One region of the Photobacterium satsumensis genome, then DNA from elsewhere that is predicted to be linked to it. Evidence: riboswitches for the same ligand, from Rfam matches in the RefSeq annotation. Region 1 holds a riboswitch; each other region holds the start of a gene.
What was found. A riboswitch is a leader RNA that binds a small molecule or an ion and turns the genes downstream of it on or off. The one in region 1 is predicted to bind thiamine pyrophosphate.
Positions count from the first base shown of each region.

Region 2: another riboswitch for thiamine pyrophosphate. It lies ahead of thiC (phosphomethylpyrimidine synthase ThiC); the one in region 1 lies ahead of thiD (bifunctional hydroxymethylpyrimidine kinase/phosphomethylpyrimidine kinase).
Region 3: another riboswitch for thiamine pyrophosphate. It lies ahead of thiB (thiamine ABC transporter substrate binding subunit); the one in region 1 lies ahead of thiD (bifunctional hydroxymethylpyrimidine kinase/phosphomethylpyrimidine kinase).

Region 1 is NZ_JAKJSK010000006.1:952,328-955,424, forward strand. It holds gene L4D79_RS04520 (hypothetical protein) at 1-310, opposite strand, end outside; gene L4D79_RS04525 (PhnA domain-containing protein) at 564-1,136, shown strand; TPP riboswitch at 1,332-1,428, shown strand; gene thiD (bifunctional hydroxymethylpyrimidine kinase/phosphomethylpyrimidine kinase) at 1,488-2,315, shown strand; gene L4D79_RS04535 (ABC transporter ATP-binding protein) at 2,336-3,097, shown strand, end outside.
Region 2 is NZ_JAKJSK010000011.1:208,154-211,250, forward strand. It holds gene thiC (phosphomethylpyrimidine synthase ThiC) at 1-1,726, opposite strand, end outside; TPP riboswitch at 1,845-1,942, opposite strand; gene L4D79_RS22275 (voltage-gated chloride channel family protein) at 2,053-3,097, opposite strand, start outside.
Region 3 is NZ_JAKJSK010000016.1:47,175-50,271, reverse strand. It holds gene leuD (3-isopropylmalate dehydratase small subunit) at 8-610, shown strand; gene L4D79_RS25630 (DUF547 domain-containing protein) at 765-1,547, shown strand; TPP riboswitch at 1,668-1,788, shown strand; gene thiB (thiamine ABC transporter substrate binding subunit) at 1,900-2,880, shown strand; gene thiP (thiamine/thiamine pyrophosphate ABC transporter permease ThiP) at 2,918-3,097, shown strand, end outside.

The DNA.
Region 1 (3,097 bases):
TATCACTTCCGGCTCCAAAGCAGACATCACCAGTGGTATCGATTACACCGCAATCCGTATCTTCAATATCGATTCCAAGTGACCCCAGTTTGTTATCCAGTTCGGCCTCTGAGCCTGCCGGAAGCTCATCAGGCAACGTAATCGGGTACTGACTTTCAATGCTATCAATACTTGTATAGCCTTGTGCTCCCTCAATTTCGGCGCCTGTAACAGAAAATACCTCGGCGTTGCCAGACACTGTATTGACAACGTCTTCATCGTCACAGCCAATAAGTACTAAAGATGAAAGTAAAAAAAGTGCCTTTTTCATAAATTATCCTATTTTCTTTCTATAACGACTTGAACCAGCACTTTGATCTTAGTCCCAAACCAACATAACCTCATACAAATTTGTTGCATTTTTTTTACTTAAAAATTGATTCAGCACGTTTTTTGAACGTAAGTAAATGAGAGTATTGTGATCATGATCTTGATTCCTTTCCTTCTCAGAATTAAATGGCATAATAAACAGAATAGTTACCTGTATGGTAGCTAACACCATTACACTTCCTTGGAATATTCCTATGAGCATTGAATCAATCGTTAAAGAGCGCTCTGGCGCTAAATGTGAACTGTGTAGTTCAGAAGACAACCTGAGCGTTTATGAAGTACCTGCGTCTCCTGATCAAACAGCAGGTAGCTGTGTGATGGTATGTGGCACTTGCCGTACAGAAATCGAAGACGCTGAAACCCTGGACCAAAACCACTGGCGTTGTCTAAACGACAGCATGTGGAGCCAAGAACCAGCTGTTCAGGTTATGGCTTATCGTTTGCTTAAGCGTCTTTCTTCTGAAACTTGGGCACAGGATTTGCTCGATATGCTGTACATGGAAGAAGACATGATTGAATGGGCAGAGAAAGGCATTGCACTCGCTGAGCTTGACGCGATAAAAACGATTGACGTAAACGGCACTCCCCTACAAGCTGGTGACAATGTAACTATTATCAAAGACCTGCCAGTAAAAGGCTCAAACCTTGTGATCAAACAAGGTACCGCTGTACGTGGTATCCGCCTAACTGACAACCCATTGCACGTTTCAGGTAAAGCAGCGGGTACAAACATGGTTATTATCGCGGCTTACTGCAAAAAGATGTAATTAAACAGGCAGCCATTTTATGGCTGCCTGTTATTCCCTTTCTGTATTTTTCTTCATCCATCACCTCATTTTATTCCTAACATGTTTGCCCTATAGGAAAAAACATGTTTAGATTAGCCTCATCTTCAGGCATTTAAGCCAGAAAACAGATTTAATAAGGCCAATACATTTCTTTGGTCCTTTAAGCAAAATTTTGTCCGTTAGTCGGGGAGCCGAGCGCTGAGACCACGTAGTGGGACCCGTTGAACCTGATCCATTTAATAATGGCGTAGGGAACTAGCTGCACTGCCCCTTTTCGACCCCTTTCTGGTTCGACGGCATTGGCTACCTTACGTCTTAATAGAGGTAACTATGTCAATTCCATCAAACACCCCGATCACCCTTACGATTGCTGGTTCAGACAGCGGTGGCGGCGCTGGCATTCAGGCCGACATTAAAGCTATTTCCGCTACTGGCGGCTATGCCTGTTCGGTCATCACAGCCTTAACGGCGCAAAATACGCAAGGTGTGACCGGCATTCTTGGTATTGATCCTGCCTTTGTCGAACAACAACTGGATGCCGTATTTTCAGATCTTGACGTTAAAGCAGTCAAAATTGGTATGCTGAGTGATGCCAATATCATCCGCATGGTGGCAAAAAAGCTGCGCCAATACCAACCTAAGTTCTTGGTTATCGACCCGGTAATGGTGGCAACGAGTGGCGATCTTCTACTGGAGCAAGAGGCTATCTCGACGCTAAAATCAGAATTGCTGCCCCTTGCCGATGTGATCACCCCTAACCTACCGGAAGCCGCAGCACTTATTGGTGCAACTCTACCTGAAACTGAACAGCAAATGTCTGACATGATTTCAGCGTTGCGTGCCATTGGTGCCCGCTCAACCCTTCTCAAAGGTGGCCATCTAGAAAAAGACGCCTTCAGTACCGACCTGCTCATCCTCGAGAATGACGTTATCCGCATGAGCACACCACGTATAGCAACTCGCAATACCCACGGTACAGGGTGCACGCTCTCTGCGGCTACAGCTTCCTTCCTTGCCCAGGAATACCCTCTAGAACAAGCGGTTCGACATGCTAAAAGCTATATCACCAAGGCTATCGATCATGCGGATGAGTTACAAATTGGCTCAGGGCACGGTCCGGTAAATCATTTCTTTTCCGGCCATTTTAAACCTGAATAAGCATGGAAGCTGTCAACAAAATGAACAACACTCTTGCCGCTGACAAAGCAGTAGGGATGGCCGTCAATATCGATCAACTAACGCTTCGATATAATGATGCTGTACACCCGCTGTTCAAACACCTCGATGTTACATTGCCAGCAGGAAAATGGACCTGTTTGCTTGGTAAAAGTGGCTGCGGTAAAACCACCCTGCTTCGTCACCTTGCCGGTTTACTTGAAGATAATGTGGATTGGGCTGGCAGTATCACTACCAGCAATGCATTACCACTTGGTGGCAATCTTGCCTACATGGCACAGCAAGACCTGCTGTTGCCATGGCTAAATGTCATCGACAATGTGTGCTTGAGTGCTCGCTTTGGTTCTTCCCAAAAAACCGATAAGCAAAAGGCAATGGCAATGCTCGACGCAGTTGGGCTTGCAGATAAGTCAAATGCTATGCCAAACCAGCTTTCTGGTGGCATGCGTCAGCGTGTGGCTCTTGCTCGTACCTTAATGCAAGACAAACCCTTGGTGCTGATGGATGAGCCTTTCTCTGCACTCGATGCTGTCACACGCCATAAATTACAGTCATTGTCTGCAACCCTACTTGCAGATAAAACAGTCTTGTTGATCACCCATGATCCCCAAGAGGCACTGCGCCTTGGCCACCACATTTACATGATGGCTGGCTTTCCAGCATCAATTAAGCCATTACCTGTACCATTAAGTATCCCGCCTCGGCAATTTGATGGTGAGCTCGCGGCCCTCCAGCAAGGGATTATCAACGAACTGGAGAATGAC
Region 2 (3,097 bases), on a different contig from region 1:
AATGCGCGATTTTGCCGGACTCCTGAGGGAGTGTTTCATCATGGTAGGCTCGAGCCGTTTCAGGATCTAAAGCCAGATTAAATTGATCCTCCCAGCGGAACTCAAAGCGTGCCTTCGACAAGGCGTTATCGCGAACCTGAGCGCCGGGGTGGCCTTTTGCTAAGTCTGCCGCATGGGCACACAGCTTGTACGTGATCAGCCCCACCTTTACATCTTCTTTATTCGGCAGGCCCAAGTGTTCTTTCGGGGTGACGTAGCACAGCATGGCACAGCCATACCAGCCGATCATGGCGGCACCGATGCCAGAGGTAATATGGTCATAGCCCGGCGCGATATCGGTCGTCAACGGCCCCAAGGTATAAAATGGCGCTTCATCGCAGTGCTTGAGCTGCTCTTCCATGTTCTCTTTGATCATGTGCATCGGTACATGCCCCGGGCCTTCAATCATCACCTGGACATCGTATTCCCATGCAATCTTGGTTAGCTCACCCAGTGTACGCAGCTCACTAAACTGCGCCTCATCATTGGCATCAGCCACCGAGCCCGGGCGCAGGCCATCCCCCAATGACAGGGCAATGTCGTACTGGGCACAGATTTCGCAAATCTCTCGGAAGTGCTGGTACAGGAAGCTTTCCTGATGATGGGCCAAACACCATTTGGCCATGATTGAACCACCGCGCGAGACAATACCCGTGACCCTTTTGGCTGTCATCGGGACATAGCGCAGCAAGACGCCGGCATGAATTGTAAAGTAGTCGACCCCCTGCTCGGCTTGTTCCAGCAAGGTATCGCGGAATACGTCCCAATTTAGGTTCTCGGCAATACCATTGACCTTTTCCAGCGCCTGATACATAGGCACAGTACCAATCGGGACAGGGCTGTTGCGGATGATCCACTCACGGGTTTCATGAATATTTCGCCCGGTAGAAAGATCCATTACCGTATCGCCTCCCCAACGGGTCGACCACACTAGTTTCTCAACCTCTTCTTCAATTGAAGAGCTGACCGACGAGTTACCGATATTGGCATTGACCTTGACCAGAAAGTTTCGGCCAATAATCATCGGCTCAGATTCGGGGTGATTGATATTACAAGGGATGATAGCCCGGCCTTCAGCAACTTCACGGCGGACAAATTCGGGGGTAATTTCTTCAGGAAGGTTTGCACCAAAGGCCATACCCGGATGCTGTTGGTTGAGCACCTCATCTCGATATGTTGCCCGCCCCATATTTTCACGGATCGCGATATATTCCATTTCGGGCGTGATGATCCCCTGACGGGCATAGTGCAATTGGGTGACATTAGCACCTGTTTTGGCGCGCCGGATACGAGACTGTTGCTCAAACCGTAGCTCATCAAGTGTGTCATCGGCCAAACGGTCTTTGGAGTATTGCGAGCTTAGCTCATCAAGATGCTCGGTATCACCCCGCTCCTCAATCCATGCTTCACGCAGTTTTGGCAGGCCAGCATAGATATCAGCGGGTTGCTCAGGATCGGTATAAAAGCCAGAAGTGTCATAGACACGTATCGACTCATTGGGCTCAAAAACAGGATCATCTTTGCTCCCACCAACCAAGCTGTCGGCCAGGGCAATTTCACGCATTGGCACCCGGATATCTTCGCGGCTACCGGTGACATAGACTTTCCGGGAGTTCGGGTAAGCCTGGGTGGTCAGTGAATCGATAAATTGTTTCGCTTCCAGTCTCGCTTGTTTGCGATTCGACATAGCAATTTCCTTTTTAGTCCATAAAGGGGAAAGTGCTTGGCGGATAGGTGCGTAAACAAGAGGCTATACGTAGGGTGTATAGTTTCGTCTGATACTGCCACTGTGAATACAGCGATGCAGAAGAGTCTCTCTTGTTCCCTTCGCAGGTATTAGCCTGATCAGGTTCTACGGATCCCGCAATGCGGTCTCAGCCAAATGGCACTCCGACAAGTTGAACTAGCAGTATATGAAAGGGGTTCTGCCTCGGCAAGGCAGAACCCACAGTTTTAATACTTATTTGGCAAAAACATTGCTACCTTTGCATAACACGCCGCCTCCAAACAAAATTATTTGAAGCGCTTCACAAGTGACTTAAGCAATGAGGAATGGGTTTCTCTCAGCTCACCGAGCTTATGGGTGATCTTCGGCGCACCATCCAAGTCAAGCAGCTTAGGTACCGCCACTCGCTGTGATGAATAAATCCCGGTGTGGCCACTGAAGAAATAAGCGGTATAGCAAGCAATGGCGAAATACAACATGTGCTCAGCCCCAAATAGCTCAACACCCATAATGGTACAAGCCAGTGGTGTATTGGTCGCTGCGGCAAACACTGCCAAGAAGCCAAGGGCGGCAAATAAATCAACCGGCGCACCCAGCACCCAAGCCATGGTATTACCCAACGTCGCTCCGACGAAGAACAAAGGCGTAACTTCTCCGCCCTTATAACCAGCAGCAAGGGTGATAGCCGTTAACAACAATTTGAGTAGCCAGCTATACCACTCGGCGCCTCCATCCTGGAAGGCACTTAAAATACTGACGCCACCTTCCCGGCTCGAATACACACCCAAGCCAATATAATCATAGTTGCCGATCAGCTGAACAGCACCAATGACGATCAAACCACCGACAACCACAATCAGGTATGGGTTTTTCAGGGTCGCCTTAAAGATATCTTTGAAGGCATGGGTTAGCTCACCGAATAAATACCCCGCCAATCCAAATGCAACCGCAGCGACCACAATCTTGGCGATCATCCACAAGTCCACTTTGACCGCATGTTCAAATAAGGTGATGGTTTCAAGGAAATCGATGCGGTAATGAGTATGGTGCACGCCCCAGGCCGAGCAAACCACATCTGCCAATATTGCAGCGAACAAGGCCGGAATGATTGCATCGTAACGCAAGCGGCCTATAGCCAATACTTCAAGGGCAAAGATAGCGCCAGTCAACGGGGTGCCGAATACGGCACCAAAGCCAGCGGCTACACCTGCAATCAGAATAAGCCGAGTGTCAGACTCATTTAGCTTAAATTTACGTGCTAGCCAATGGGTCGATGCCCCACCGATTTGCACAGCCGTCCCTTCACGGCCTGCAGAGCCACCGAACAGGTGG
Region 3 (3,097 bases), on a different contig from region 1:
CGAAACAATGACAGGATTTAAACAACATACCGGATTGGTCGTTCCATTGGATGCAGCCAACGTCGATACCGATGCCATTATCCCTAAGCAGTTTTTGCAAAAGGTCACCCGTACCGGTTTCGGCAAGCACCTGTTCCATGACTGGCGCTTCCTTGACGATGCCGGCGAGCAGCCAAACCCAGAATTCATCATGAATGCCCCGCGCTACCAAGGCGCCAGCATCTTGCTGGCTCGTGAAAACTTCGGTTGTGGCTCGTCCCGCGAGCACGCACCATGGGCACTGGCCGATTACGGTATTCAGGTGATGATTGCGCCAAGTTTTGCCGATATCTTCTACGGCAACTCCATCAACAACCAGATGGTGCCGGTTCGCCTGACCGAGCAGGAAGTCGATGAAATCTTCCAGTACGTCGAAGCGAATGAAGGTGCTGAAGTCACCGTTGATCTGGAAGCGATGCAGGTGACTGCCAACGGCAAGCAGTACGGGTTTGAAATCGACGAGTTCCGTCGTCACTGCCTGCTAAACGGCCTTGATAATATCGGCCTGACCTTGCAGCACGAAGACAAAATTGCCGAGTACGAAAATAAGATCCCTGCTTTCTTGGCGTAACGTCATTACTGTTTTTGCTAAATACAGATAACATTAACGCCCCAGTTCACTATGACTGGGGCGTTTTTCTGTCTTTTATGCAATAAACCGAGCCACCAGCAGGTCGTCTAAGCTAAACCCTGTCGTCTCTTGGGACCAAGATTAAGGATGTTCTATGCGCTTTTTTGTCAGCCTGTTGTTTCTCTTGCTATCGGCCAGTACTTTTGCGGCCCCCAAGGCCGATCTCTGGCCCTATTGGCAGCAATACGCCACCAGCGACTCACAAACCGTTGATCACAGCCGCTGGCAACGGGTGCTCGATAAATACCTTGTTGTCCAGCCCAACCAAACCTTATTCCGCTACGGCCGGGTGACTGACAGTGACAAATACGAGCTGGACCGCTACCTGCGCGATCTCACCAAGCGAGATCCGCACCAACTGAGCCGCAACGAGCAATTTGCCTACTGGGTTAACCTCTATAACGCCCAAACGGTCAAGCTGATCCTCGATAGCTACCCCGTCTCTTCCATCACCAAACTGGGCGGTTTCTTCAGTTTTGGCCCATGGGATGAGCAAGTACTAACTATCAATGGCAAGACGCTCTCCCTCAATGATATCGAGCACCGCATATTGCGCCCGATCTGGCAGGACCCGCGTATCCACTATGTGGTCAACTGCGCCAGCCTAGGCTGCCCAGATCTCCAGCCAGAAGCATTCACTGCCACCAATAACGAGCGTCTGCTGGAGAAATCTGCCACCCGCTTTATCAACAGCGGTAAAGGTGTCAACCCGAAAAGCGGCAAAACCACACTTTCTTCGATTTATGACTGGTATGGCAGTGACTTTGGTAACCAATCCCAACTACAAAAGCACATCAACCAGTACCGGCACGGAAAGCCAATCACCCTCAATAACGTCAGTTATGATTACAACTGGTCACTTAATGACGCTCAGTAGTCAAACCCACTCTCTGGAGCCAACGAACACACCTGGCGGCACGCCGCCAATCCGATATCAGGATTAGCATAAAAGAGCGTTGCTGCTGGCAACCCGTACCTTGGCACATTACAATAACAGGCGTTCTCATTGGGGAGCGCCGCTTGCCTTGGTCATACTGCAAGCCGCTGAGATTGCTCCGGCAAAACCCACAGAACCTGATCCAGTTAATGCTGGCGTAGGAATTGAGTTCGATACGGTATGCCTTGTTATCCCGCCGGGCAGGCATGATGCCAGCCTTCTACTCAACCCTGTGCCGCTCTCATACGATTATTTTTCCTCTTGCCGGACGCAAGAGTATCAGGAGCGCATAGTGAAAAAATTACTTCCCCTTCTAACCTTGGCTGCCGCTCCGGCATTGGCCGCGGACAATACCCTTACGGTTTACACCTACAGCTCATTCGCCTCTGACTGGGGACCGGGGCCGGCGATCGAAAAAGCCTTTGAGGCACAGTGCGAGTGTAATTTGGAATTTGTCGCCCTGGATGACGGGGTGTCGATCCTCAACCGTGTCCGCCTTGAAGGCAAACGCACCAAAGCCGATGTATTGCTTGGCCTTGATAACAACCTGATTGCCGAAGCCAAGAAAACAGGGCTGCTGGCTGAACACCAAGTTGATACTAGCGAACTAGCCCTACCAAACGGATGGAATGACACCACCTTTGTTCCCTATGATTACGGCTACTTCGCCTTTGTCTATGACAGCAGCAAACTGGCGAACCCGCCCAAGAGTTTGGATGAGCTGGTCAACCGTGATGATTTAAGCATCATCTACCAAGATCCACGCACCTCGACCCCGGGCCAGGGCCTGATGCTGTGGATGAAATCGATATATGGCGATAAAGCCGCTGACGCTTGGCAGCAACTGGCACAGAAAACAGTCACGGTCACCAAAGGCTGGTCTGAAGCCTATAGCATGTTCCTCAAGGGCGAGTCCGATATGGTGCTCTCCTACACCACCTCTCCGGCCTATCACCTAATTGCCGAGCAGGATGACAAATACAAAGCCGCCGATTTCAGTGAGGGGCATTACATGCAGGTGGAAGTCGCCGCCAAGCTGAAAAGCAGCCCCAACCAAGCGCTGGCCGATCAGTTCCTGGCCTTTATCCTGACGCCAGAGTTCCAATCCGTGATCCCGACGGGTAACTGGATGTACCCGGTGACGAGTGTCGCACAGCCCGCTGAATTCAAAGCGCTAACCCTACCCGCTAAGGCGTTGGAGTTTTCAGCCCAAGACGTTGCGAAGCAGCGCAGAAGCTGGGTACGCGAGTGGCAACAAGCACTGACCAAGTAGCAGGCACTCACTTTTGAACACACGTACCACCCAACTGATGCCCGGTCTCATGACTGCCGGGCTCATTCTCTTTCTCGTGATCGGAGCCCTTGGCGCCTTGATCAATGAGGCCAGTGATCTCGATATTGCCTCGCTATGGCATGATCCGTATCTGCGGCATATTACCGGTTTCTCCTTCACTCAAGCCCTGCTCTCGACACTGCTGAGTACCCTGCCG